DNA from 2 places in the Pseudomonas sp. R151218B TE3479 genome. Region 2 is predicted to be linked to the other one. Evidence: predicted binding sites of a transcription regulator. Region 2 holds the regulator's gene; the other holds the start of a gene.
The links. The regulator FliA, encoded in region 2, starts transcription of late flagellar genes. The targets are predictions, from matches to a motif close to CTAAAGTTTNNNNNNNNNNNGCCGNTAA.
Positions count from the first base shown of each region.

Region 1: a site for FliA is predicted at 8,010-8,037, ahead of AB7M32_RS19390 (methyl-accepting chemotaxis protein). Genes of this name have one in related genera too.

Region 1 is NZ_JBRJHV010000001.1:4,522,496-4,537,418, reverse strand. Features, by position in the region: gene AB7M32_RS19425 (response regulator) at 1-433, opposite strand, end outside; gene AB7M32_RS19420 (cache domain-containing protein) at 465-1,826, opposite strand; gene AB7M32_RS19415 (carbon starvation CstA family protein) at 2,152-4,212, shown strand; gene AB7M32_RS19410 (YbdD/YjiX family protein) at 4,228-4,425, shown strand; gene AB7M32_RS19405 (AraC family transcriptional regulator) at 4,611-5,480, opposite strand; partial or broken gene AB7M32_RS19400 (hypothetical protein) at 5,594-5,859, shown strand; gene AB7M32_RS19395 (fructose-bisphosphate aldolase) at 5,764-6,099, opposite strand; gene AB7M32_RS19390 (methyl-accepting chemotaxis protein) at 6,175-7,971, opposite strand; gene AB7M32_RS19385 (TonB-dependent siderophore receptor) at 8,225-10,309, shown strand; gene AB7M32_RS19380 (acyltransferase family protein) at 10,377-11,372, opposite strand; gene AB7M32_RS19375 (circularly permuted type 2 ATP-grasp protein) at 12,327-13,736, shown strand; gene AB7M32_RS19370 (alpha-E domain-containing protein) at 13,740-14,690, shown strand; gene AB7M32_RS19365 (transglutaminase family protein) at 14,687-14,923, shown strand, end outside.
Region 2 is NZ_JBRJHV010000001.1:2,774,166-2,789,088, reverse strand. Features, by position in the region: gene AB7M32_RS12480 (DUF2802 domain-containing protein) at 1-352, opposite strand, end outside; gene AB7M32_RS12475 (chemotaxis protein CheW) at 353-838, opposite strand; gene AB7M32_RS12470 (CheW domain-containing protein) at 911-1,786, opposite strand; gene AB7M32_RS12465 (ParA family protein) at 1,883-2,674, opposite strand; gene motD (flagellar motor protein MotD) at 2,724-3,608, opposite strand; gene AB7M32_RS12455 (flagellar motor protein) at 3,624-4,364, opposite strand; gene AB7M32_RS12450 (protein-glutamate methylesterase/protein-glutamine glutaminase) at 4,364-5,497, opposite strand; gene AB7M32_RS12445 (chemotaxis protein CheA) at 5,546-7,798, opposite strand; gene AB7M32_RS12440 (protein phosphatase CheZ) at 7,829-8,614, opposite strand; gene AB7M32_RS12435 (chemotaxis response regulator CheY) at 8,633-9,004, opposite strand; gene fliA (RNA polymerase sigma factor FliA) at 9,172-9,915, opposite strand; gene fleN (flagellar synthesis regulator FleN) at 9,912-10,742, opposite strand; gene flhF (flagellar biosynthesis protein FlhF) at 10,858-12,207, opposite strand; gene flhA (flagellar biosynthesis protein FlhA) at 12,219-14,348, opposite strand; gene AB7M32_RS12410 (hypothetical protein) at 14,542-14,923, opposite strand, start outside.

The DNA.
Region 1 (14,923 bases), 1.7 Mb from region 2:
CGGTGTGCGGGTCGGTGGCGAGCCGCTGGGCGATCTCGGCACTGTAGAAGGTGCCGCCGCTGATGATGGCTTCGATGGCCGCGATGATTTCCCGCGATGGCGCGTTCTTGAGCACGTAGCCGCTGGCGCCGGAACGCACGGACTCGCTCACGTACTCATAATTGTCGTACATGCTGAGGATCAGGATCTTGAGGCTGGGGTATTGCTTGCCCAGCAGCCGGGTCAGTTCGAGTCCGTTCTTATCCTTGAGGCCGATGTCCATCAGCAGCAGGTCCGGTTGGCAGCGACCGACCATTTCGATCGCTTGCGCACCGTTCTCGGCTTCGCCCACCACATCCAGTTGCGGCATCACCGACAGCAGAGCCCTGATGCCGTCGCGGACCAGGGAATGGTCATCGACCAGGGCGACGCGAATCACGGGAGGCAGGTTCATCGACGAGTGCTCTTGTTGGAGTGGGCGCACATCAGTTTTCCGTGACCGAGAGGTTCATGGGCAGCAGGATGTCCAGTTCGCTGCGGCCCGGCACGGACGTCACTTCCAGGCGTCCGCCGAAATGCTCGACCCGCTCGCGGATATTACGCAGGCCGATGCCGGCATGGCCGCGTTCCACTTGCGGGACGTTGAACCCCATCCCGTCGTCGACCACTGTCAGCCGCAAGGACTGGCTGGAGCCGAACAGGGTAATGCCGACGCTTTTCGCCCCGGCATGGCGCTCGATATTGGTCAGGGCTTCCTGGGCAATGCGAAACAGCGAGACAGGGGCGCCATTTTCGAGGCGGCAATCGAACTCGTTGCTTCGATAGGATACTTCCAGCCCGCTGCGCTGCTGGAATTCGCTGGCGAGCTGGCCGATGGCGGCGGGCAGGCCCAAAGTGTCGAGCAGGGACGAGCGCAAGTCGTGGGAGATATTACGGATCTCGCCGATGGCTTCGCCGAGTCGGTCGGTGGCGTTCTTCAGGATGCCCAGGCCATTTTCCTGGCCATTTTCCAACACGTGGCTGGCCAGTTCGAACTGGAATTTTATCGACACCAGCAGTTGGCTGATACCGTCATGCAGCTCGCGCGAAACCCGCGAGCGTTCTTCTTCCTGCAAGCTGACGATGCGCTGGTTCAAGCGTTGCAGTTTTTTGTCGGCCAGGCGATGTTCGCTGACATTGAGGGTCATGCCGCCGGCAAACACCAGCAGAACCGCCACCAACGCGATTGCGGCGATGGCTTGCATGGTGGTGTGGATGCCGTGGGCGACTTCGTCACGGGCTTGCTGGGTGGCGCGCTCTACATCTTCCAGGTAAATCCCGGTGCCGAGCATCCAGCCCCATTTGTCCAGCATCACGACATAGGCCAACTTGTCGGTCACCTGACCGGAGGAGGGCTTGTTCCAGGCATAGCGCTGGAACCCTTCGCCTGACTCGGCGCTTTTGATCAGCGCCTGGATGACCGGCAGGCCGTGGGGGTCCTTCATATCCCAGAGGTATTGCCCCACCAACTCCGACTGGCGTGCATGCATGAGGCTGCGGCCCTGACGGTCGTAGACGAAGAAGTAACCGTTGATACCGAAGCTGAGCTTGCGCAGTTCTTCCAGGACCTGCTGTTGCGCGCGCTCGTCGCCCTGGCCGTCGTTGTACAGCGGTGCGATCAGGCTCTGCGCCATCTCGACATAGTTCTTCAACTCGGCGCGCTTGCTCGCCAGGATGCTGTCTTCGATCAGTTGCGCCTGTTGATCGCCCAACTGGCGGTTGAGCGAGATCACCAGGGCGCAGATGACGGCGATGGCCAGGGCCAGCGGCAAAATCCCGAGGGCGACGATTTTGTGTTTGAGCAGCATCTGTACTCCTGTCCGGGCTCGGCGGGGAGGCGAATGGCGGCATCATATGCCAAACCCATGGGGGAGGCATAAAACCTGTGGCAGCGAGCTTGCTCGCGATGATGTCGGATCAGCCTGCCTGGATGTCGCCTGACACAATGCCATCGCGAGCAAGCTCGCTCCCACAGGGCATGGGTGTCTACGTAGAACTACGTAGATGGCCCGTACGTAGTACTGCGCATTTATTTATTGACGACTTGCAGGGATATTGGGCCGGCTCCGAATAGCCGGGGCACACTATAAAAACAATCGCCGCAATCCACTGGATATCGGCAGGAGACACGCAATGACAACCCGTCTGGTTAAACACCTCGCCTGGTTTGCCGTGGCTGTTCTGGGAGCTTGTGCGTTGAGTGTCGTGGCCTTGCGCCGCGGCGAACCTATCAACGCCCTCTGGATCGTCGTCGCCGCCGTGGCCATTTACCTGGTCGCTTACCGCTACTACAGCCTCTTCATCGCCAACAACGTGATGCAACTCGATGCGCGCCGGGCCACTCCCGCCGTGCTCAACAACGATGGCCTGGACTACGTCCCGACCAACAAACACATTCTCTTCGGCCACCACTTCGCGGCCATTGCCGGCGCAGGGCCGCTGGTCGGGCCGGTGCTGGCGGCGCAGATGGGCTACCTGCCCGGCACGCTCTGGCTGATCGCCGGCGTGGTGCTGGCCGGTGCGGTGCAGGACTTCATGGTCCTGTTCCTGTCCACCCGTCGCAACGGTCGCTCCCTGGGCGACATGGTGCGCGAGGAAATGGGCCGCATCCCCGGCACCATCGCGCTGTTCGGCTGCTTCCTGATCATGATCATCATCCTCGCGGTGCTGGCGCTGATCGTGGTCAAGGCCCTGGCCGAGAGCCCGTGGGGCATCTTCACGGTAATGGCAACCATCCCGATCGCGATGTTCATGGGCATTTACATGCGCTACATCCGCCCGGGCCGCATCGGTGAAATCTCGATCATCGGCGTGCTGTTGCTGCTGGGTTCGATCTGGCTGGGCGGGCAAATCGCGGCCGACCCGGTCTGGGCCAAGGCTTTCACCTTCACCGGGATCCAGATCACCTGGATGCTGATCGGCTACGGTTTCGTCGCGGCAGTACTGCCGGTGTGGCTGATCCTGGCACCGCGGGACTACCTGTCGACCTTCCTCAAGATCGGCACCATCGTCGCCCTGGCTATCGGCATCCTGGTCACCATGCCCGAGCTGAAAATGCCGGCGCTGACCCAGTTCACCGACGGCACCGGGCCGGTGTGGAAGGGCGGGCTGTTCCCGTTCCTGTTCATCACCATCGCCTGCGGCGCGGTCTCGGGTTTCCATGCGCTGATCTCCTCGGGCACCACGCCCAAGCTTTTGGATAACGAAACCAACGCCCGCTACATCGGCTACGGCGGCATGCTGATGGAGTCCTTCGTGGCGATCATGGCCATGGTCGCCGCTTCGGTGATCGAGCCGGGCGTGTACTTCGCCATGAACAGCCCGGCGGCGATCGTCGGCGGTGACGTGGTGGCCGTGGCCCAGACTGTCAGCAGTTGGGGCTTTGCCATCACGCCCGAGGCGCTGCAGGCGGTGGCCAAGGACATCGGCGAGACCACCATCCTGGCCCGTGCCGGCGGTGCGCCGACCCTGGCGGTGGGGATCGCGCAGATCCTGCACTCGGTGCTGCCGGGTGAGAACACCATGGCGTTCTGGTACCACTTCGCGATCCTGTTCGAAGCGTTGTTCATCCTCACGGCCGTGGACGCCGGCACCCGTGCCGGGCGGTTCATGCTGCAGGACTTGCTGGGCTCGTTCGTGCCTTCGCTCAAGCGCACCGAATCCTGGCCGGCCAACCTGATCGCCACCGCCGGTTGCGTGGCGCTGTGGGGCTACCTGCTGTACCAGGGCGTGATCGATCCGCTGGGCGGCATCAACACCCTGTGGCCACTGTTCGGCATTTCCAACCAGATGCTGGCCGGTATCGCCCTGATGCTCGCCACCGTGGTGCTGATCAAGATGAAGCGCCAGCGCTACGTCTGGGTCACGCTGCTGCCGGCTTCCTGGCTGTTGATCTGCACCACCACTGCGGGCCTGATCAAGCTGTTCGACGCCAACCCGGCGATCGGCTTCCTGGCCCTGGCGCGCAAATACAACGATGCCCTGGCCGCCGGCCAGATCCTGGCCCCGGCCAAGAGCATCGAGCAGATGCAGCACGTGGTGTTCAACGCCTACACCAACGCAACGCTGACGGTGTTGTTCCTGTTCGTGGTCTTCAGCATCCTGTTCTATGCGCTCAAGGTCGGCATCGCTGCCTGGGGCACCAAGGAACGCACGGACAAAGAAGCCCCATTCCAGGCCCTGCCGGACGCTTGATAGAGGATTGCAACGATGTTCAATGACTTGAGTCGCCTGGGTAAATACCTCGGTCAGGCCGCCCGCCTGATGGTCGGCATGCCCGACTACGACAACTACGTCGAGCATATGCAAACCAAGCACCCGGACAAACCGATGATGGACTACGAGGCGTTCTTTCGTGAACGCCAGGAGGCCCGTTACGGTGGCAAGGGTGGGCCCAAGTGCTGTTGAACCGCTGATTGCCAGTGGATGATGTAACCCTTGTGGGAGCGAGCTTGCTCGCGATGGCGGAGTGTCAGTTAACGATGATGTCGACTGATCCAACGCCATCGCGAGCAAGCTCGCTCCCACAGTTGTTTTGGGTTGGGTCTCAAGATGTGCATACACCACAGATGAGTTGAAAGCTGCCTGTTCCATCATTGCAGCGGAATATAGACATCCGTTTGCCATTGATCCTGCGGTGTCTCGGGATAAACGCTCAGGTAGTGGAAGAACAATGGATGGTCTCGCAGCTCCTCCCCACTGGTAGGCAGCCAGTCGCGGTAAATCGGATAGATCGTTTCACCGATATGGTCCGGTGACCCTGTGTGCCGTACCACAGCGCAACGACCGCCGGGAATGACGCGCTCTTGCACGCTGGATTCATTTGGCTCCACGGCTTCGTGAATCTCGCCGCAGATGGCGAAGCGAAAGTCTGGGGGAGGTGTCGTATCGGGGTTGTTATAGGGAATGCCAAAGGTGCGACTCGAAAGTACTGGCGACTGTCCGCTCTGTATGCGCCACTCGATGAACTTGCGCACGCTTTCATTTACCTGCCCGCCGGGCCCGCAATGCTCTAGCGCAGCGACTCTGACTTCGGGGAATTCCACGATTCGTACTTGCATGATGATGTTCCTGGAAAAGTGAGGGATGGTGAACACCGCATTCCAGACTTGCCAGTTCGGCTCCTTCCTGAATGCACTCGGCGTCATGCCGAACGCCCGCCTGAACGCCCTGCAAAATGCCTCGGGACTTTCAAACCCTGCACCGAATGCGGCGTCCAGTATCGAATGATCCGCGAGGGCGGCCAGGCGATGGGCTGCCCGTCGTAGCCGCATCAGTTGCACATAACGTGAGACCGGCACGCCGACGAAAGCGGTGAATTGACGGTGGAAGTGAAAGGCCGAAAAGTTCGCCACACGGCTCAGCCTCTTGACCGACAGGTCACCTTCGAGATTGTCATCGATGTAAGCGAGCACCGCGTTGAAGCGTTCGGTATAAGCAAGGGGCGTGGATGTGTCGGACACTGGCAAGGGCTCTTGGAAGTACGGTCGGTCATAAGATCGGCGATAACGATGGGAGGGTGCCTAGCCGGGTTTGCTCAACTCCTGGCCAGCAAGACCGACTGGGAGGCCACCATCGCCCTGGCAGCCTGCAATGGCCGTGCAACGATGCCGCACCGGACGGCACGCCGACCATGCACATCGAGCAGTGCGTGTGCGGAAAAGGACGTTTCATGCTCACTGGCTAGTGCGCACTGAAGAGAAGGTCAACGGCCGCTATCCGCTGCCGCTGACCACCGGGCGTATCCTAAGCCAGTACAACGTCGGCGCCCAGACCCGGCGCACCGAGAACGTGGCCTGGCACAAGAAAGACCGCCTGGAAATCCATCAGACCGACGCCGAGTACGTCTGCCATATCTTGCACCAGGATCCGGGCGACATTGGTGATGGTGTTGATGTCGCTCGTTTCCGAATCTCGCAGGCTGGTGCAGGCCACCAGCGTCAGGTAATCGAGTGTGGCGTGCAGGCGTTCGCTGACACAGGCGTGGCGTTCGGGCAGTGGGGCTTGGGGGTCGATCAGCAGGACGGGGTGGGTAGCTGCGTGTGGGTTCGCAGACCGGGCATGCGGAGGAGCCTGGCAGATCCGAAGATCTCCCACAGTTGTTTTGGGGGAGTTTCAAGAGGTGCATACACCACAGATCCCTTTTTGAGTGCACCCTCACTCCGCCAACAACACCGCCGCATCGAAGCCCACCCGCAAGTTGCCCCAATGGCGGCCGCTGAAGAAGAACGGTACGTCGATCTCGGTCATGATTTCCCCGGTATCGCGCAGGTAGGTCTGCAGCAGGAAGCGCTGGACGTTGCCCGCCGCGCGCAGGCCGATCGGGTCGTTGAAGATTCGCTTGTTGCGACACACCGGCAAATCCACCGCCCGGTCGCCGGTTGGCGGCTTGGAGACCCAACTGTTGTTCACCGGGCAGTAGCCCTTGCTGTCGACAATGAACGAAACCTTGCCCCCCGGCGTGCTGCGGGTGAGTTTGTCGCATTCTTCCTGGCAGACCTGGGCAAAGCGTTCGGTGTAGCTGGCCATGTACTGCTTGGGATCGGTACCGGGTATCAGTTGGTAATTCTGATCGAACAGGTTCAGACCTTCGCGTTGCAGCGCCTCCAGGCGGACCTGAAGCGTGTCGCGGCACTCGCTGGCACGGGTGATGGCGGCATCCAGCTTGCCGTGGCCGAGCACGAACCGGCCCAGCAGCGCCTGGACCTTTTCGGCCACGCCAGACAGGTCGCGAGTGGCCGTTGCCGAATGCTGCATGCGTTGGTCGATCAACTGGCTGTCGGCGTGAATCTGGGTCACCCGGTCGTTGATTCCGGTGTTGCTGTCGGCGAACTGTTGGATGTGGGTCGCGATGTCCGCCAGCTTGCCGTTGGTGGATTCGAAGTCGACGATCATGCTTTCGAAATGGCCAGAGGCGCGCTCCACCACTTTCTGGGTTTCCCGGGCGCTGTGGCTGATCTGCGTGGTCTGTTCGTGGGTGGAGCTGACTTCCTCGAGCATGGCGTCGATGTTGCGTGAGATATCGTCGGTGGCCCGGCTGACATTCTGTGCCAAGGTGCGCACTTCATCGGCCACCACCGCGAAGCCACGGCCACTTTCGCCGGCCCGGGCGGCTTCGATGGCGGCATTGAGGGCCAGCAGGTTGGTTTGGGCAGAGATCTGCTGGATCAACCCGACAATCGACTTGATGCTTGAGGAACGCTGGTTCAAGGCGCTCACCAGGGTCGCAAATTCACCGAGGTTGCTGGAAATTTCACTGATGTTGCCGGTTACTTCCAGTAGCTCGGCGTAGGAGTCGCGGGCCATGCTCAGGTTCTGGGCGGTGGTGCTGGAGATGCCCTGGGTCTGGCGCGAGACTTCTTCGATGCGGCCCACGGCGGTGTTGCTCTGGTCCATCACTTCCTTGGCGAAGCGGGCCTGGTGGGTGGCACTGTCGCTGGAGTCGCTGATGTTCTTCAGCGAGCGGGCCGACTCGACGGCGATGTGCACAGTCAGCGCTTGGACATTGCTGATGATCTCCCGCTGCTTGGCCAGGAATCGGTTGCAGGTGCCAGCCAACACGCGGATCTCGTCGTGGGTCACCAGCGGCAGGTCCTTGGACAGGTCGCCTTCGCCGTTGGCGATCTCTTCCAGGGCCTTGGTCATGGCGGTGACGGGGCGCACGATGAGGTGGCGGAAATACCAGACCATGAAGCTGATCATGCCCAGCGTCAGGACCGCACCGAAGAGCAGGGCATGGGTAAGGCTGTCGAGCCGGCCTTCGATCTGCCCCAACAAGGCACCGTCCAACTGTGCGTTGCGCAACAGCAGCAGGATCTCGGCACGGGCGCTGACCGCCACCCAGTACAACAAGCCACTGACCAGCACCAACAGGAAAAGACTCGAGAGCTTTTTGGTGAGGGTATCGAAAAACTGCATTTCGATAGACTCGTACAAGTCCTTCAACGTCTGCATGCCGCTGCTCCTGGGCAAAAAAATCTCTTAATGGAATACATTCGACCGCGAGCGCCAAAGCTTTAGGGCGATGGGGCAATTTGATATCAGTCTGTGGGAGCGGGCTCGTTCCGACAGACGTTTGGGGTGATCATCATTTGATACAAAAGATTTACTGGGAATTATTCTCAAAGTATATTCGCTCTCATTAACGACCCTTCCATGAGTGCGCGTCTTGAATCGTTCCACCCCCCTCGCAAATCGCAACGTCTTCATTAAGTGTGTGTTGCCAACCCTGTCCTGCTGCTTCATTGCAAGCCCTTTGTGGGCACAGGACGCTGTCGAACTGCCGGCCACGGATATCCAGGGCAGTCGTGTCACTCAGGATGAGGGCTATACGACGTCGCAAGCCAGCACGGCGAGCAAGAGCGATGTACCGATCAAGGAAGAGGCGCAGTCGATCAACGTGGTGACCCAACAGACCCTGGCGGACTACCAGGTACGCTCGCTGAACGACGCGATGAAGTTCGTCAGCGGCGTCAGCCAGGGCAACACCCTGGGCGGCTCGAGGGACTCGTTGGTCAAGCGCGGGTTCGGCACCAACGACGACGGCTCGATCCTGCGCGACGGCGTGCGTTCGAACCTGGGCCACAACTTCAGCGCCACCACCGACCGCGTCGAAGTGCTCAAGGGCCCGGCCTCGATGCTGTACGGCGCGCTGGAGCCCGGCGGCCTGATCAACGTCATCAGCAAGAAACCGGAATACACCCCAAGCACCACGCTGAGCGGCTCGGCCTACAGCGAAGGTGGCGGCACCATGGCCCTGGACACCACCGGGCCGCTGGGCGATACCGGCCTGGCCTATCGCCTGATTGCCGAGCGCGGTCACGAGGACTACTGGCGCAACTATGGCGTCAATGAGAGCACCCTGGTGGCGCCGTCCCTGGCTTGGACGGGTGAGCGGGCCTCGTTGAACCTGAGTTATGAGTACAACGAATATTCCAATCCGTTTGACCGGGGCACGGTGTTCACCAACGGGCATCCGGCCGGTATCGATTATGACAAGCGCCTCGATGAGCCTTGGGCCAAGAGTGTCGGTATTCGCGAAACGGCGACGGCGCGGTTTGAGTATGAGTTGAGCGACGCGTGGAAAACGCGGGTTACCTATGGTTGGAACAATGATCGGTACAGTCTTTCGATTGCGCAGCCGAGCCTGTCGAAAACCGGTGTTTTTCAGCGAGCCGCCAATGGCGCTCATTACGACGACGAAACTCGTTATGCCAGTTGGGATTTCATCGGCAAGCAGGAGTTGTTCGGCCAGCGCCATGACCTGTTGGTTGGTATCGATAATCAAGTGTCAGATCAGTTTCGTGGCAAGACCTACCGTGGGGATGCGCAAGGAGGGTTCGACATCACTGCGCCGGTTTATGGTGGGTTGGCAGAACCCAGCAAGCTGAATGCAAAACAGAGCAACCTGAGTAACCAACTGACCTCCAGCTCCATTTATCTCAAGGACAACTGGCATCTGGATGATCGCTGGATACTGGTCTTCGGTGGTCGCTACCAGCATTACGACCAATTCGCCGAACAAGGCATGATCCAGCGAGAGGGGGTTCGCGACGATAATGGCGACGCCTTCGTTCCATTCCTGGGATTGGTCTATAAAGCTGCCGAGACCCTGTCTCTTTATGGTAATTACAGCCGTTCATTCAAGCCTAACGATACCGTCGACGACAACCTCAGCACCTTCAAACCGGAAGAAGGGCGTAGCTATGAAGTGGGTGCCAAATACGACCCGATCCCTGGGCTGAATATCAATCTCGCCTTGTTCGATATCGTCAAAAAGAACGTGGTAACGACCACTGTAGTCGGCGGAAAGAACATTGCAGAAGCCGCTGGCAAGGTGGGTTCCCAGGGCCTGGAGCTTGACATCACTGGCCGCCTGGCCGACCGCTGGGACCTGATCGGCACCTACGCCTACACCCACACGGAGATTCTCGACGATCCGGATGACGAAGGTCACCGTCTCTCCGACGCGCCTAAACACACCGCCAGCCTCTACCTGTCCCACCACCTGAACGTACCCGCCGAATTCGGCGCCTGGCACGCCGGTGCCGGCGCTCGTTACGTCGGCGAACGCGCCGCCAACAACGCCAACGATTTCTGGCTCAGCAGCTACACCGTCGCCGACGCCTTCCTGCGTTGGGACGCGCCGGTGATGGGGCACAAGACCTCGTTGCAGTTGAACGTGGACAATCTGTTCGACAAGCAGTACTACCCGTCCTCCACCGGCAGCCAGTTGCAGGTCAATGTCGGCGAGCCGCGTACCGCCAAGCTGAGCGCCAGCGTGACGTTCTGATTCTGCTGCGCTGAAACACAAAATGCCCGGGACCTGCGTCCCGGGCATTTTGTATTCCAGCCATAGGCTAAGCCGCCGTGCTGCCAATGGGAGCCGTGGCACCGTACTTAATGCCCGCCCTGAGGGCATGACGAAGCTTCAGCGCCGGTCGCTCGACCCCATAGTACGAAACGCCACTCAACGTGAACGACAGCACCAGCACTGCCGTGATGATCAGGGTGCTGTACGCCACCGGCCAGAACGCCCGCAACACATACATCACCACAAAATGGTTGAGGAACACGCCATAGCTGATGTTGCCCAGGAATTCATCAAGCCGGTGATGCTTCATTCTGCCGAGCAGAAACACCGCAGGCAGGCCCAGGGCGATGCCCAGGGTCACCTCGGCGTTGAACGGCCGACGGGGAATGATCCCCACGACAATGGCCAGGAACATCAAGGCGGCAACGAGCAGGGTGATGGACACGATCCACAGCCCTTTGGCCTGCGCCCGATACAGGTAGCTGCCGCAAAGGAAAATGAACAGCACCCCCGGCAGCAAGCGGTAGCCGTAGATGTCCGTGTCGAGGTAGCCCAGCGAAGCGACCATGAACACCGTCACGGATACGGCAAAGGCAACACCCCGTGTTTTATAGAGGATCAGGAACGGGATCAGCAGGTAAAAGCACATTTCCAGTCCCAAGGACCAACCGGGTGGGAGGATCTCGGGCACGGTGATGCCGAACATGTAGAAACCCAATGGCAGGATCGGCAGGCTGGTGGCGATGTTTTCCAGGGTCAGGGCGGCTGCCTGGGGCGTTCCCGGCAATAGGAAATGGATCACCGCGCAGGAAATAACGAAGTACACCAGGAACTGTGGGTACAGCCTCAACAATCGATCGATGTAGAACAGGCCGATCTGGCCTGGCGTGTTGTACGTCCTCTCGATCAGCGAGGTCATCACGAAGCCGCTGATGATCAGAAAGGACACCACGGCCACGACGCCGGGGTTCAAACCCATGAACGTCACGCCCATATGAGAAACTGCCACCAACATGGCCAGCAGCAACCGATAAACCCCCACGCGCATCATCCTTAATCAGAGTTGATCCGTTTGCGCGGTACGTTATGCGGCTTTGCGAGCCGTTAATAGGGGGTTGCGCGGCGGCGGCGGGGTAGTGGGGATAATTGTCAGATTTGACACTGTTGTTTCGGGTGGATGCCTATCCCCAGCAGGCTCGCGATGACGAACGACCCAGCGAAACGCCGGCACCACCTGCTGGATGATCGTCCGCGGCATGAGCAGGGTTGTGGCGCAGCACCATCAATTGCGGACGCGGCACATCAGAATTGTTGTCCAGGGCCGCCTGGAAGGAGACCGAAGGCAGCCTGCCCGCGACCTTGAGGGAAGTGGTCTACGCTTGGCGTGCGCACATCCGATTGTTTTTGGCTAACCAGCAACAGGTACTGGGGAGGGAGTAGGCCCTTCGAAATCGCCAATGGTTCAATCACCGCCCGCTCATTGATGAGCTGGGGGAACGGCCTGCCTGCTTCACGGTGGGGCGAGGGTATGAATCCGTGCATGTTCCTGCAACGTTGCAGTGCGTTCAGGGTCGCGCCACCTGGGGTTGTTGGCGGCGCCTGAAGGATCGGCCATGGACGAATGAGTAAAAACTTCCCTCTTGTGGGGCGTCGTTGTCCCATTTCACCCGCTCAAGGGCCGCTCAAGCCAGTGCTCGAGACAAAGGGCGCCAGCATTTACGTTCATTCATGTCGCCAGATCGAAAAATAATTTCGCCTTTTTGCGGTTTTGCAATACTTCTTCTATTCAGTACGTGACACCGTCACGCTTAGGCACATCCTTTGCTAAGTATTGAAAACCCGGCCTTTCAGGCCAGGACACACCATCCATGAAGAGCAACAGAGGGCAATCCCAGGACCGCACTCAATCAAGCAGGGTTTAAAGCAAGGCAAGGCCGAACCGTCGGAATGACGAAGTGATAAGAAATGCCGTGTAGAACGCGGCTGGGAGTTGGCTATGCCCCACGCTTTTTTTAATGAAATGTATGACGCAAAGGGTGACTGCCGCCCGCATTACCAAGCCTTCTCGCGCTGGCTGGCGGACACCCCGCTTGAACTGCTGGAGCAACGCCGCCGCGAAGCCGACCTGCTGTTCCATCGCGCCGGTATCACCTTCACCCTCTACGGGGACGAGCAGGGCACCGAGCGCCTGATCCCCTTCGATATCATTCCCCGCAGCATCAAGGCCAGTGAATGGCAAATGGTCGAGCGTGGTTGCATCCAGCGGGTCCAGGCCCTGAACATGTTCCTGGCCGACATCTACCATGGGCAGCACATCCTCAAGGAAGGGATCATTCCGCCCGAGCAGGTGCTCGCCAACGAGGGCTACCAGATTGCGATGCAGGGCCTGAACCTGCACCGAGGTATCTACGCCCATATCGCCGGTGTCGACCTGGTTCGCGACGGTGACGGCAGCTATTACGTGCTCGAAGACAACCTGCGCACGCCAAGCGGTGTGAGCTACATGCTCGAAGACCGCAAGATGATGATGCGCCTGTTCCCCGAGCTCTTCGCCGCCCAGCGCGTGGCACCTATCGATCATTACCCGAACCTGCTGCTCGACACCCTCAAGAGCTCAAGCCCCCTGGAAAACCCCACCGCCGTGGTGCTGACGCCGGGACGTTTCAACAGTGCCTATTTCGAGCACGCCTTCCTGGCCCGTGAAATGGGCGTGGAGCTGGTGGAGGGGGCCGATCTGTTCGTGCGGGACGACCACGTGTACATGCGCACCACCGCCGGCCCTCGACAGGTGGACGTGATTTACCGTCGCCTTGACGATGCTTACCTCGACCCGCTGTCGTTCAACCCCGATTCGATGCTGGGCGTGCCCGGGCTGATCGCTGTTTACCGTGCGGGCAACGTGGTGCTGGCGAACGCGGTCGGCACAGGCGTGGCCGACGACAAATCGATCTACCCTTATGTCGACGAGATGATCCGCTTCTACCTCACCGAAGAACCGATCCTGAAGAACGTGCCCACCTGGCAGTGCCGCAAGCCCCAGGACCTGTCCCATGTGCTGGCCAACCTGCCGGATCTGGTGGTCAAGGAAACCCAGGGCTCCGGCGGCTACGGCATGCTGGTCGGGCCGGCCGCCAGTGCGGCGGAGATCGAAGATTTCCGCGCACGCCTCAAGGCCCGTCCCGAAGCCTATATCGCCCAGCCGACCTTGAGCCTGTCCACGTGCCCGACCTTTGTCGAGAGCGGCATCGCGCCGCGCCACATCGACCTGCGTCCGTTCGTGCTGTCGGGCAAGGAAACGCGCCTGGTACCCGGCGGGCTGACTCGCGTGGCGCTGCGCGAAGGCTCGCTGGTGGTGAACTCGTCCCAGGGCGGCGGCACCAAAGACACTTGGGTAGTGGAGGACTAAGACATGCTTTCAAGAACTGCTTCGGACCTCTATTGGATGTCCCGCTACCTGGAGCGCGCCGAGAACCTGGCGCGCATGCTCGAAGTCAGCTATTCGCTGTCGCTGATGCCCCAGGCCGGACGCAGCGATGGCCATGCCGAACTGGCGATGTCGCTGCTGGCGGCCGGTACGCTGGACGACTACAACGCCCGTTATGACGCCCTCAACACCGAGCGCATGCTGCATTTCTTCGCCTTGGACGAAACCAACCCCGGCAGTATCTATAGCTGCCTGCGAGCCGCGCGAACCAATGCCCATGCCGTGCGCGGGCGTATCACTGCCGACATGTGGGAAAACATCAACGCCACCTGGCTGGAAATGCGCAACATCGCCAGTAACGGCCTGGGGCGCTACGGCATCAGCCATTTCTGCGAGTGGGTCAAGGAACGTTCGCACCTGTTCCGTGGCGCGACATCGGGCACCATCATGCGCAACGATGCCTACTGTTTCATCCGTTTGGGGACCTTTATCGAACGGGCCGACAACACCCTGCGCCTGCTGGACGCTCGCTATGAAATGTTCGGCGAGGAGTCGGAGGAGGTCAGCGACAACTCGGCCCGTGGCTATTACCAGTGGAGTGCCTTGTTGCGTGCGTTGTCTTCGTTCGAGGCGTTCAACGAGATCTACCGCAACGCGCCCAATGCAGAGCAGGTGTCCGAGATGTTGCTGTTGCGGGCCGACGTCCCACGCTCGCTGCATGCTTGTATCGAGGAACTGGATCATATCCTCGCCAGCTTGCCGGGCAACAACGGCCGGCCGGCACAACGCCTGGCCGCCGAGCTGAATGCGCGCCTGCGCTATTCCGGAATCGACGAAATCCTGGCGTCGGGCCTGCACCAATGGTTGACCGATCTGATTGGTCAGATCCGCCACTTGGGCCAGACCGTCCATGAGTCTTACCTGGAGGTCGTATGAAACTGTCCATACGCCACGACACGACTTACAGCTACGCCGATGAAGTCTGCACCAGCATTCAGTTCTTGCGCCTGACGCCTCGGGACACCCAACGCCAGCGCATCCTGGAATGGCATCTGGAACTGCCGCGACTGGTGCGCAGCCAGATTGACCCCTACGGTAACATCCTCCACGTGATGACCATGGACGAGCCCCACGGTGCCTTGGTGCTGACGGCGTATGGCGAGGTGGAA
Region 2 (14,923 bases):
GGGTCAGGCCGCAGGCTTGGGTCAGTTCGTCGACGCTGGCGCCCATGCCCACCAGGCGGGCGGCCTGGGCGAAGGACAGGCTGGAGGGGTCACGCTGTTCCAACTGGGCGAGTTTGTCCGGCAACGGCGCAACCACGGCACGCAGCTCATGGAGCGCTTCGCCCATGCGCACGGTGCCGTTCTGGTAATCGTCGACGCGCTTGGCCAGGTCCTTGATGCGCTGGTCGCGCAGCGCATCGCCCTGGGCCTGCTGAGCGGCAATCTGCCGCTGGCCACGTATGTATGCCAAGAACATCGCCAGCGTACCTGCCCAGAAAAGGAACAGGACAATGACTGCTACCTCAAGAATCAATCAGATACTCTCCAGTTCCGACCACTCTTCTTCGCTCATCATCTTGTCCAGTTCAACCAGAATCAGCAACTCGTTATTCTTGTTGCACACGCCTTGAATGAACTTGGCGGATTCTTCGTTACCCACGTTCGGCGCCGTCTCGATTTCCGACTGACGCAAGTAAACCACTTCGGCGACGCTGTCGACCATGATGCCAACCACTTGCTTGTCGGCTTCGATGATGACGATCCGGGTGTTGTCGCTGATCTCGGCGTTCATCAGGCCGAAGCGCTGACGGGTATCGATCACGGTGACCACGTTGCCACGCAGGTTGATGATGCCCAGCACGTAGCTGGGTGCACCCGGTACCGGGGCGATCTCGGTATAGCGCAGCACTTCCTGAACGCGCATCACGTTGATGCCGTAGGTTTCGTTATCGAGCTTGAAGGTCACCCATTGCAGAATCGGATCTTCAGAACCCTTTTGAGACGACGCCTTATCATTCATACCTTGACCCCTCGAAAAACCGCCTGTGGCGGCGTGTATTCTGTCCGGCGACGCTGTGCGGCGCCGGTTGTCTTATTTCGGTTTCTGGACCGGCTTCTTGCTGCCGCCCAGGTGTTTTGCCCCGCCGCTGGCGATCAACTCCGCCAGCTCGGAAACGTCCAGCAAGGCGCACATATGCTCAATCACCGTACCGGCCAGCCATGGCCGTTGCCCTCGATGGCTGCGCCACTTGATCTCGTTCGGATCCAGGCGCAGCGAACGGCTGACCTGGTGCACCGCCAATCCCCACTCATAACCTTGCACCGAGATCACGTATTGCAGGCCCTGGCGAAAATCATCGCGATAACGGTCCGGCATCACCCAGCGTGCCGTATCCAGTACCTTCAGGTTGCCCGCCTGACTCGGCAGGATCCCGAGGAACCATTCCGGCTGGCCGAACAACGGCGTCAGTTCCTGCCCGGCCAGGGAATAAATCGATCCCAGGCAGACCAGCGGCACCGCCAGGGTCAACCCGGCCACATCGAACAACAAACACTCGAACGGCTCGGCGGCCCAGGCCGGACGGTCGTCGCCCGGCACTGGTGGCGGTGGGTTGCTCGGCGGCAAGTGAACTTCCACCACCGGCGTCACCAGCCCCTGCAGCAACGGGGCAACGGTCGAGACCGGCGCCAGGATCGGAGCAGGTGCCTCCATTACCGCCAGTTGTGGCTTGATGAACGGCGCTTCGACCGCCGCGGCCACCACTGACTTCTGTGCGTCACGGGCCTGCTCTTCGAGCACGGCCGCTTGAAATTCATCCAGCACACCCTCGGCTTCGACGTGTTCGGGCAACGCCTCGATCACGCCTGGCGGCGGTGGCAGTTCTTCGGTCGCTTCCTGCAACAGCCCATCCAGATAGGACTGCAGGGCCATTTGCGGACGCGAGGTTGTCTTTACTGGGCGGCTCATAGGAACAGTGCGCCACTTGAAGAGGTTATCGGCATGAATGCGGCAGGACTTGAGCGTTCGCAAGCGAACACACTGCCAGTGGAAAGCCTCGTCACCTTAAGCCACCTGCTGCGAAACAAGCTGTTGGGCCAGCAGATGCTTGAGCAGCGCTCGGTAAGCCAGCACGCCACGGCTCTTGCCATCGAATTGCGAAGGGGTCACACCGGCGCGGCTGGCATCCCGCAGGCGGGTGTCGACGGGAATATAGCCCTGCCAGATGTCATCCGGGTACTTGTCCCGCAACACCCGCAGGGTCCCCAGGGACGCCTGGGTGCGACGGTCGAACAGCGTCGGCACGATGTTGAAGGCCAGCGTCTGTTTGCGCGAGCGGTTGACCATCGCCAGTGTATTGACCATGCGTTCCAACCCCTTGACGGCCAAATGTTCGGTCTGCACGGGGATCACCAATTGCTGACTGGCGGCCAGAGCATTGACCATCAGCAACCCCAGCAACGGCGGGCTGTCGATGATCGCGTAATCGAAATCCTGCCACAGCTGCGCCAGACTCTTGGCGATCACCAGGCCCAGGCCACTCTGCCCGGGCGATTGTCGCTCCAGGGTGGCCAGGGCGGTGCTCGACGGCAACAGGGAAATCCGCTCGTCGCTGGTGGACAACAACAATTGCCCCGGCAAACCCTCGGGCACCACGCCCTTGTGCAGGAACAGGTCGAAGTTGCTGTGCTCCAAGCTGTCGGGATCGTAGCCGAAGTAGCTGGTCATCGAGCCATGGGGGTCCAGATCGACGATGACCACGCGCTTGCCCGCCTCGGCCAGCAACCCGGCTAAAGCGATGGAAGATGTGGTCTTGCCCACACCACCTTTTTGATTGGCGACTGCCCAGACTCTCATTCGGATCGTTCCTCCCGGCCGAAACAGGCTCGACCGAGAAATAGCTCGGTTATAAAGCGGGTGACGGAGAATTGACGGCACTCTGTCTTCCCGGCGACTTGACCGGAGCCGGTGCAGTTTGTGTGCCAGCCCGCTTCAATGCCGCATCCGGGGTTGCATTGGCCGTACCGGTACCGGTCAGGCTACGACGTACATCGAGGTTACGCGACACCACCAGCACCACCCGCCGGTTGCGCGCACGCCCCTCGGCCGTCGCGTTGTTGGCCACCGGCTGGAACTCACCGTAGCCCACCGAGGCCAGGCGACCGGGGTTCACGCCCTGCATCGCCAGCATGCGCACGATGCTCGCCGAACGGGCCGAGGACAGTTCCCAGTTGGTCGGGTATTGCGCGGTACGGATCGGCTGGTCGTCCGTGAAGCCTTCGACATGGATCGGGTTGTCGAAGGGCTTGAGGATCGCCGCGACCTTATCGATGATGTTGAACGCCATGTCGCTGGGCATGGCGTCGCCGCTGCCGAACAACAGGCTGGAATTGAGTTCGATCTCGACCCACAGCTCGTTGCCGCGCACGGTCATCTGGTTGGAGCTGATCAGGTCACCGAACGCCGCGCTGATGTCGTCGGCGATGCTTTTCAACGGATCGCTACTGCCGGCGATACCGGCATCGACCTGCTCGCTGTCCTTGACCAAGGGTTTGGCCGGGGTGGTGGTCTTGGGCCGCTCCTCGCCGATAGGGATGGGCTTGAGGGCTCGGTCGGAATCGGTAAAGACCCCGATCAACGCCTCGGAAATCACTTTGTACTTGCCTTCGTTGACCGACGAAATCGAATACATGACCACGAAAAAAGCGAACAGCAGCGTGATGAAGTCGGCGTAGGAAACGAGCCAGCGTTCATGGTTGACGTGTTCTTCACGATGCCTGCGACGTGCCATGCGCCATATCCCCCATTAATCCATGAAGCCCTGGAGCTTCAACTCAATGGAGCGCGGGTTTTCACCTTCGGCGATCGACAGGATCCCTTCCAGCAGCATTTCGCGATAGCGCGACTGGCGCAACGCGATGGCCTTGAGCTTGGCCGCGATGGGCAGCAGCACCAGGTTGGCACTCGCCACGCCGTAGATCGTGGCGACGAACGCCACGGCGATACCGCTGCCCAGCTGCGATGGATCGGCCAGATTGCCCATCACATGGATCAGGCCCATCACCGCACCGATGATGCCGATGGTCGGCGCATAACCGCCCATGCTTTCAAATACTTTGGCCGCCTCGATGTCGCGGCTTTCCTGGGTGTAGAAATCCACTTCCAGGATGCTACGGATGGCTTCCGGCTCGGCGCCGTCCACCAGCAATTGCAGGCCTTTGCGCGAGTAGCTGTCGGGTTCGGCGTCGGCCACCCCTTCCAGGCCCAGCAGGCCTTCCTTGCGAGCGGTCAGGCTCCAGTTCACCACGCGGTCGATGCCACCGGCCAGGTCGACACGGGGCGGGAACAGAATCCAGATCAGCACCTGCATGGCGCGCTTGAAAGCGCTCATGGGCGACTGCAACAGCGCCGCGCCAATGGTGCCACCGAGCACGATCAATGCCGCCGGACCGTTGGCCAACGCGCCCAGATGACCACCTTCCAGGTAATTGCCGCCAATGATGGCGACGAACGCCATGATGATGCCAATCAGGCTGAGCACATCCATTACAGGCAGGCCTCGACCAGGTGTCTACCGATGTCGTCCAACCCGTACACCGCGTCGGCAAGATCGGCTTTGACGATGGCCATCGGCATGCCGTAGATCACGCAACTGGCTTCGTCCTGGGCCCAGATCGCACTGCCGCCCTGCTTGAGCAGCCGTGCGCCTTCGCGACCGTCGGCGCCCATGCCGGTGAGCACCACCGCCAGAACTTTGTCACCGTAGGACTTGGCCGCGGAACCGAAGGTAATGTCCACGCAAGGCTTGTAGTTCAGGCGCTCATCGCCCGGCAGGATTTTCACCGCGCCACGGCCGTCGATCATCATCTGTTTGCCACCCGGCGCCAACAAGGCCAGCCCCGGACGCAGGATGTCACCATCCTCGGCTTCCTTGACGCTGATGTTGCACAGCTTGTCCAGACGCTCGGCAAACGCCTTGGTGAACGCCGCGGGCATGTGCTGGATCAGCACGATGGGAGCCGGGAAGTTGGCCGGCAACTGGGTCAGGACCCGTTGCAGCGCCACCGGGCCGCCTGTGGACGTACCGATCGCCACCAGCTTGTAGGCTTTGCGCTTGGGTGCCGGCGACGTTGCACTGGCAGGTGCCGAACGCGTCGGCGCAAGTGCCGGGGCGCTGCGTACCGGGGCCGGATTGAAGCTGCCCGATGCCGTCGGCGCTGGCGCAGGGCTTGGCGCCGCAACCGGGGCCGGCGCCGGAGTGCTGTAGGCACCGACACGACGATTGCTGCGGGAAATGCTGTGGACCTTTTCGCACAGCAACTGCCGGACCTTGTCGGGGTTGCGCGAAATGTCTTCGAAATTCTTCGGCAGGAAGTCCACCGCCCCGGCGTCCAGCGCATCGAGGGTTACCCGGGCGCCTTCGTGAGTCAGGGACGAAAACATCAACACCGGGGTCGGGCAGCGCTGCATGATATGCCGCACGGCCGTGATGCCGTCCATCATCGGCATCTCGTAGTCCATGGTAATCACGTCCGGCTTGAGTGCCAGGGCCTGATCGATCGCCTCTTTGCCATTAGTCGCGGTACCGACGACCTGAATACTCGTGTCCGCCGAAAGAATTTCCGAGACGCGGCGACGGAAAAAACCCGAATCGTCCACCACCAGGACTTTAACTACCATAAACACTCCGTTAGACGAGGCGCGGCTCTGGGCCGCCCCCCTCCAGAATCAAATACGCCGGGCGGCGTAACGCTTGAGCATGCTTGGCACATCGAGAATCAACGCGATGCGGCCGTCGCCGGTGATGGTGGCGCCGGACATGCCCGGGGTGCCCTGGAGCATCTTGCCCAACGGCTTGATGACCACTTCTTCCTGGCCCACCAACTGGTCGACGACGAAGCCGATCCGCTGAGTGCCCACCGAAAGGATCACCACATGGCCCTCGCCCTGCTCCACATGAGCTGCGGAGCTGACCAGCCAGCGCTTGAGGTAGAACAGCGGCAATGCCTTGTCCCGTACGATCACCACTTCCTGGCCGTCCACCACGTTGGTGCGCGACAGGTCGAGGTGGAAGATCTCGTTGACGTTGACCAGCGGGAAGGCGAAGGCCTGGTTGCCCAGCATCACCATCAGGGTCGGCATGATCGCCAAGGTCAACGGGACCTTGATGACGATCTTCGAGCCCTGGCCCTTGGTCGAATAGATGTTGATCGAACCGTTGAGCTGGGAAATCTTGGTTTTCACCACGTCCATGCCCACGCCACGGCCCGAAACGTCGGAAATCTCGGTCTTGGTCGAGAAACCCGGGGCGAAGATCAGGTTGTAGCACTCGGTGTCGCTCAGGCGGTCGGCGGCATCCTTGTCCATTACGCCGCGTTTCACCGCGATGGAACGCAGCACGTTCGGGTCCATGCCTTTGCCGTCGTCGGAGATCGACAACAGGATGTGGTCACCTTCCTGCTCGGCGGCCAGGATCACCTTGCCGCTGCGGACCTTGCCCGAGGCTTCGCGTTCTTCCGGCGACTCGATGCCGTGGTCGACCGCGTTGCGCACCAAGTGGACCAGCGGGTCGGCCAGGGCCTCGACAAGGTTCTTGTCGAGGTCGGTCTCTTCACCCACCAGTTCCAGGTTGATTTCTTTCTTGAGCTGGCGAGCCAGGTCGCGAACCAGGCGCGGGAAGCGCCCGAAGACTTTCTTGATCGGCTGCATCCGGGTCTTCATGACCGCGGTCTGCAAATCGGCCGTGACCACGTCGAGGTTCGACACGGCCTTGGACATGGCTTCGTCCTGGCTGTTGAGACCCAGGCGCACCAGACGGTTACGCACTAGCACCAGTTCGCCGACCATGTTCATGATCTCGTCCAGGCGTGCGGTGTCGACCCGAACGGTGGTCTCGGCTTCGCTGGCCGGTTTTTCCGCTGGCGCAGCCGCCGGAGCCCGGGCTGGCGCCGGGGCGGCAGCGGCAGGCTTGGCGGGCTCGGCCTTGGGTTCCGGTGCCTTGGCTGCGGGTTTGGGCGCAGCAGCCTTGGCCGCCGGTGCCGCCGCGGTGGCGGCAGGCGCGGCAGACGCCGTACCGACTTCGCTGAACTTGCCCTTGCCATGCAGCTCATCGAGCAGCGATTCGAATTCGTGGTCGCTGATCAGATCGCTGCCAGCGGCAGCGGCGGCAGGCTTGGCCGGCGTCGGCGCCGAAGCGATGGCCGAATCCAGCGCGTCAACGGCAAAGGTGCCCTTGCCGTGCAACTGGTCGAGCAACGCTTCGAATTCGTCGTCGGTGATGTCGGAGCTGTCGCCAGCCGCTTTCGGGGCGGCGGGGGCCGTCGGCGGAACGACCGCATCCGGCGCGAACTGGCCCTTGCCGTGAAGCTGGTCGAGCAGCGACTCGAACTCGGCATCGGTGATTTCATCGCTGCCAGCCCCGGCGCCCTGCGCAGCAGGTGCGACCTGAGCGGCCGGCGCCTCGGCCTGGGCCTTGACGGTATTCAGGGAGTCCAGCAGCTGTTCGAACTCATTATCGGTAATGTCACCCGATTCTTCGGCGACCGGCTCTTCAACCACCGCTTCGGCAACCGGCGCCGCTTCGTCAGCCGATTGCGGCTCGGCCAGGCGTGCCAGCGCGGCGAGCAACTCAGGGGTAGCAGGGGTAATCGGCGAGCGCTCGCGCACTTCGCTGAACATGCTGTTGACCGCATCCAGCGCTTCGAGCACCACGTCCATCAACTCCGAGTCAACACGACGCTCACCCTTGCGCAGGATGTCGAACACGTTCTCGGCAATGTGACAGCACTCCACCAGCTCGTTGAGCTGGAGGAAGCCGGCGCCTCCTTTTACAGTGTGGAAACCGCGAAAAATTGCATTGAGCAGATCCGCATCATCAGGTCGGCTTTCCAGCTCGACCAGTTGTTCGGATAGTTGCTCTAGAATCTCGCCGGCCTCAACCAGGAAATCCTGAAGGATCTCTTCATCGGCGCCGAAGCTCATTAATGGCTGCTCCTAAAACAGGGCTAAAACTCAGAATCCAAGGCTGGACAGCAAATCGTCCACATCGTCCTGACCGGACATAACGTCTTCTCTTTTATCGGCATGAATTTGCGGACCTTCACCCTGAGAGAGATGTTTTTGTGGATCTTTTTCAGCGAGCATCGCTTCACGGTCGTGTTCGATACCTGCAAAGCGGTCGACCTGGCTGGCCATCAACACCAGTTTGAGCAGATTACTTTCAACTTCGGTGACCAACTGGGTCACGCGCTTGATCACCTGACCGGTCAGGTCCTGATAGTCCTGGGCCAGCAGAATGTCGTTGAGGTTGCTTGCCACGGCGCGGTTCTCGGTGCTGCTGCGCGTCAGGAAACCGTCGACCCGACGGGCCAGCTCCCGAAACTCTTCAGCACCGACTTCACGACGCATGAACCGGCCCCAGTCGGTACTCAAGGCCTGGGCGTCTTCGCTCAGGCCATTGACCAGCGGCGTTGCGCTCTCCACCAGGTCCATGGTGCGGTTGGCCGCGGCTTCGGTCAGCTTGACCACATACCCCAGGCGCTCGGTGGCGTCGGTGATCTGCGAGACTTCCTCGGCCTGCGGCATGTGCGGGTCGATCTGGAAATTGACAATCGCGCTGTGCAGTTCACGCGTGAGCTTGCCCACTTCCTGATACAGACCGCGGTCACGGGTCTGGTTGAGCTCATGGATCATTTGAACCGCATCGCCAAAGCGGCCTTTTTCAAGGCTGTCGACCAGTTCGCGGGCATGTTTTTTCAGGGTCGATTCGAAATCGCCCATTGAAGATTCGTTGTCCATAGCTCCCCCGTGGCGCCGTTAACCGATGCGTTCGAAGATTTTTTCGATCTTCTCTTTCAACGCCTGGGCCGTGAAGGGTTTGACCACATAGCCGTTCACACCGGCCTGGGCCGCTTCGATGATCTGCTCGCGCTTGGCTTCGGCAGTGACCATCAGCACCGGAAGATGCTTGAGTTTTTCGTCGGCACGCACTTGGCGCAGCAGGTCGATACCGGTCATGCCCGGCATGTTCCAGTCGGTGACCAGAAAATCGAAGTTGCCACTGTGCAACATCGGGAGCGCAGTGGTCCCGTCATCTGCTTCGGCCGTGTTGGTGAACCCAAGGTCACGCAACAGGTTTTTAATGATCCGCCGCATCGTTGAGAAGTCATCAACGATGAGGATTTTCATGTTCTTGTCCAATTCGACCTCCAAGCAGTCTTAAACGCGCCCAGCACCTGGACGCGCCATTTCAATCAAATCCGGCACAACACTCGACAACGGTCTGGAGCACAACGGATGGAGACTGGCGCAGCACCTGCCAGGCCAGCCTCGTCGCAGTGTCCCCACACTGCCTGTCAACGCGCTCGCCACTCCCCCAAACGCCCCCGCAAACGGGCCGCGCACTGGCTGTGTAACTGGCTGACCCGCGATTCGCTGACCCCCAGGACCTCACCGATTTCCTTGAGGTTCAGCTCTTCGTCGTAGTACAGCGCCAAGACCAGCCGCTCACGCTCCGGCAAATTGGCAATCGCATCCGCCAGCGCACTCTGGAAACGTTCATCTTCCAGGTCACGCGACGGCTCCATGTGAGCACTCGCGTTATCCTCGTGCAGCCCTTCGTGTTCGCCGTCCTGCAACAGGTCGTCGAAACTGAACAGGCGACTGCCCAAGGTATCGTTCAAAATCCCGTAATAATCGTCGAGACTCAACTGGAGTTCGGCCGCAACTTCATGATCTTTAGCGTCACGCCCGGTTTTCGCTTCAATTGCCCGAATCGCGTCACTGACCATGCGGGTATTGCGGTGCACCGAACGCGGCGCCCAATCGCCCTTGCGGACTTCATCGAGCATCGCCCCGCGAATGCGGATACCGGCATAAGTCTCGAAACTGGCACCTTTGCTGGCGTCGTATTTGTTCGACACTTCAAGCAGGCCGATCATGCCGGCCTGGATCAAGTCCTCCACCTGGACACTGGCCGGCAACCGCGCCAGCAAGTGGTAGGCAATACGCTTGACCAGTGGCGCATAACGCTCGATCAATTCGTATTGGGCGTCCCGTGCCGATTTTTTGTAGAGATGGTTGTAACCGCTGGCTGTCATAGCACGGGCCCTGCTGTTTGTTGCACAAGACGCTCGACGAAAAATTCCAGATGCCCGCGGGGGTTGGCCGGCAGTGGCCAGGTATCGACCTTCTGGGCGATCGCCTTGAACGCCAGCGCGCATTTGGAACGAGGAAAAGCTTCATAAACGGCACGTTGCTTCTGGACGGCCTTGCGTACGCTTTCGTCGTACGGCACGGCGCCGACGTATTGTAGGGCGACGTCCAGGAAACGATCGGTGACCTTGGTCAACTTGGCGAACAGGTTGCGCCCTTCCTGCGGGCTCTGGGCCATATTGGCCAGGACGCGGAAGCGGTTCATGCCATAGTCGCGGTTCAGCAGTTTGATCAGGGCGTAGGCGTCGGTGATGGACGTCGGTTCGTCGCAGACCACCAGCAGCACTTCCTGGGCGGCGCGGACGAAACTGACGACCGAGTCGCCGATGCCGGCCGCGGTGTCGATCACCAGCACATCGAGGTTGTCGCCGATGTCGCTGAAGGCCTGGATCAGGCCCGCGTGCTGGGCCGGGGTCAGGTGAACCATGCTCTGGGTACCGGAGGCAGCCGGCACGATGCGAATCCCGCCCGGCCCCTGCAACAGCACGTCGCGCAGTTCGCAACGGCCCTCGATCACGTCCGCCAGGGTGCGTTTGGGGGTAAGCCCCAGCAGCACGTCGACGTTCGCCAGGCCCAGGTCGGCGTCCAGCAGCATGACCCGTCGGCCAAGCTCTGCCAGAGCCAGGGACAAGTTCACTGACACGTTAGTCTTCCCGACGCCACCTTTGCCGCCGGTCACCGCGATCACCTGTACGGGATGCATGCTGCCCATGTTCGTTCTTTACCTTGTCTTCTTAGACGGAGGCCACATTACTGGCTGCGCGTTCGCATAAGGAACAATGCATGGCAGACCATCGATGTAGGTACAAAAAATATTCATGATTACCTCAGCCGACCTGTTTGGTCGGGCTGTGGTAGATGTCAGCGAACATGTCAGCCATGGCTTCTTCGCTGGGTTCTTCCTGCATTTGCACACTCACGGCACGGCTGACCAGTTGATGACGGCGCGGCAGATGCAAATCATCCGGGATCCGCGGCCCATCGGTCAGGTAGGCCACCGGCAGTTCATGACCGATCGCCAGGCTCAACACCTCGCCCAGGCTTGCCGTTTCGTCCAGCTTAGTCAGGATGCAGCCAGCCAGTCCGCAGCGCTTGTAGCTGTGGTATGCGGCGGTTAGAACCTGTTTCTGGCTGGTGGTTGCCAACACGAGATAATTTTTTGACTTGATACCGCGTCCGGCCAGGCTTTCGAGCTGCATGCGCAGGGCCGGATCGCTGGCTTGCAGGCCTGCGGTATCGATCAGCACGACGCGCTTGCGCAGCAGCGGCTCGAGCGCCTGGGCCAGGGATTGGCCCGGATCCACATGAGTCACCGACACATTGAGGATCCGGCCCAGGGTCTTGAGTTGTTCCTGGGCACCGATGCGGAAACTGTCCATGCTCACCAGGGCGATGCTCTGGGCGCCGTACTTGAGTACATAACGGGCGGCGAGCTTGGCCAGGGTGGTGGTCTTGCCCATGCCGGCAGGACCGACCATGGCAATCACCCCGCCCTCCTCCAGCGGCTCGACTTCCGGCGTGGCGATCATCCGCGCCAGGTGCGCCAGCAACATGCGCCAGGCCTGGCGAGGCTCTTCGATACCATTGATCAGCGCCAGCAGGTCCCGGGACAACGGGCCGGACAAGCCGATGCGTTGCAGGCGACGCCACAGGTTGGCCTGGGCCGGACGGCTGCCTTGCAGCTGATTCCAGGCCAGGGAGCCGAGTTGGACTTCCATCAGTTCGCGCAGGCTGTTGAGTTCGAAGCGCATCGAGTCCAGGGCGCGCGGGTCGAGCCCGCGGGCAGGCGCGGCGGGTGCCGGCTCAGGACGACGCGGTTCGGCCTGGGCCTGCTCGATCAGCGGCTCGGCAGCGGTCAACGGCAGGCCCGCGGTCAGCGGCTGGCCGGCGAACAATTGACGATTGGTGCCCGCGGCACCCTCGCCTTCGCTGCTGCGCAGGCTCAGTTCGGCCTGGGCGCTGGCGATGCGCGATTGGGTCTTGCGCAGCTCGTCTTCGAGTTCCATGTTCGGAACCCGCGGGGCCAGCGCAGACAGTTTGTAATCCAGGGCCGCCGTCAGCTCGACACCGCCGGCGATACGACGGTTGCCAATGATGGCTGCTTCAGCGCCCAGCTCGTCACGAACCAGTTTCATGGCCTGACGCATGTCGGCGGCGAAAAAACGCTTCACTTGCATAAACCACTACCTCAGCCGTTGGGCCCTACTGTCGCAACGATGGTCACTTGCTTGTTGTCCGGTATTTCCTGGTACGCCAACACATGCAGCCCCGGGACCGCGAGGCGACCGAATCGCGAGAGCATCGCGCGAATCGGACCGGCCACCAGCAGGATCACCGGTTGGCCTTGCATCTCCTGCCGCTGGGCTGCTTCGATCAGCGAACGCTGCAGCTTCTCGGCCATGCTTGGCTCCAGCAGAACACCCTCTTCCGAGCCTTGTCCTGCCTTCTGCAGACTATTGAGCAATATCTGTTCCAACCTTGGCTCCAAGGTGATCACAGGCAGCTCAGACTCAGTGCCTACAATGCTTTGGACGATTGCGCGGGACACGCCGACCCGAACCGCAGCCACCAAGGCGGCGGTATCTTGACTCTTGGAGGCGTTGTTGGCGATGGCCTCGGCGATACTGCGTATGTCGCGCACGGGCACTTGTTCGGCCAACAGCGCCTGCAGCACCTTGAGCAACTGCGACAACGAAACCACGCCCGGCACCAGCTCTTCAGCCAGTTTTGGCGAGCCTTTGGCCAGCACTTGCAGGAGTTGCTGGACTTCTTCGTGGCCAATCAGCTCGCTGGAGTGCTTGTACAGGATCTGGTTCAAGTGGGTCGCCACCACGGTACTGGCGTCCACCACGGTATAACCGAGGGACTGGGCCTGGGCCCGCTGGCTGATTTCGATCCACACCGCTTCCAGGCCGAAAGCCGGATCCTTGGCGGTGATGCCGTTGAGGCTGCCATAGACCTGGCCCGGGTTGATCGCCAATTCACGGTCGGGGTAGATCTCGGCTTCGGCCAGAATCACCCCCATCAAGGTCAGGCGATAGGCACTCGGCGCCAGGTCGAGGTTGTCGCGAATGTGCACAGTGGGCATCAGGAAGCCCAGGTCCTGGGAGAGCTTCTTGCGCACCCCCTTGATCCGCGCCAGCAACTGACCACCCTGGTTACGGTCGACCAAGGGAATCAGGCGATAGCCGACTTCCAGGCCGATCATGTCGATCGGGGTCACGTCATCCCAGCCCAGCTCCTTGGTTTCCATGGCACGGGCCGGCGACGGCAGCAGTTCCTGCTGGCGCTTGACCTCTTGCAGAGCCTGGACTTTCTGCACGTTCTGCTTCTTCCAGAACAGGTAGGCACCACCCGCGGCGGCGGCGGCCATGGTCAGGAAGGAAATGTGCGGCATCCCCGGCACCAGGCCCATCACGGCCATCAGACCGGCCGCGACGGCCAGGGCCTTGGGCGAAGCGAACATCTGCCGGCCGATCTGCTTGCCCATGTCTTCGGAGCCCGAAGCACGGGTCACCATGATCGCGGCCGCTGTGGATAACAACAGTGATGGCAATTGCGCCACCAAACCGTCACCAATGGTCAACAAGGCGTAAACCCTGCCGGCGTCGCCAAACGACATGTTGTGTTGGAAGATGCCGACAGCCATGCCGCCGATCAGGTTGATGAACAGAATCAGCAGGCCGGCGATGGCGTCACCGCGCACGAATTTGCTGGCACCGTCCATGGAACCGTAGAACTCGGCTTCTTGGGCCACTTCCAGGCGACGCAGCTTGGCCTGGCTCTGGTCGATGAGACCGGCGTTAAGGTCGGCGTCGATCGCCATCTGCTTGCCGGGCATCGCATCGAGGGTGAAACGCGCGCTCACCTCGGAAATCCGCCCGGCGCCCTTGGTCACCACGACGAAGTTGATGATCATCAAGATGGCGAAAACCACGATACCGACCACATAGTTACCGCCAATCACCACCTCACCGAAGGCCTGGATCACCTTACCGGCGGCGGCGTGCCCGTCCTGGCCGTGGAGCATCACCACACGGGTGGACGCCACGTTCAGCGCCAGGCGCAACAGTGTGGCCACCAGCAGGATGGTGGGGAAGACGGCGAAATCCAGTGGCCGCAGGGCGTAGACGCACACCAGCAGCACGACGATCGACAGGGCAATGTTGAACGTGAAGAACACGTCCAGCAGGAACGGCGGCACCGGCAGCATCATCATGGCGAGCATGACCAGCAGCAACAGCGGCACGCCCAGATTGCCCCGGCTGAGGTCTACGACATTGCTGCGCGCGGTGCTGAGTAACTGTGAGCGATCCACCGATTTTCCCCGTTCCTGTGAAGCAAACTTTTGACGCCCGAAGGGGGCGCAGACGGGGTATTGCAAGAAGCCTTCCAACTTTCGCCGGAGGCTGGCATAGAAGCGTTGCACGCAGGCTGTGGGAGCAAAGCTTGCTCGCGATGGCGCAATGGCGCCTGTCAGAGGCTGACGACCCACCACGCCATGCCGATCACTACGCTATAAGCATCTGTTCCTGCAGAATTCGACCAAAATTCAGCGTTGAGCCCCGGACATATCGCATGCCCTTGAAGATCTGAAGCCCTTCTCCGATATCAACCAGTTCGTCACTGGGATACATGCCGACGACTTTCGTCGCAGGCGCCTTGGTATCAGAGGGCGGCGAATCAGGCGAAACGTCATGTCCCTCCATCAGTCCCAGGGCCCACTGGAACCAAATGATCGGCAAATCGGCGATTTCGATCATCCGCTTGGGATCTTCCCATCGAAAGTCTGTGCGCGCGTTCATGCGCAAGCGCGAACCAAAGATTTCAAATTCAGGCTTGCCATAGCGCCTTTGCAGCTCGCCACTTGACCAATTGTTCTGGTAATCATTG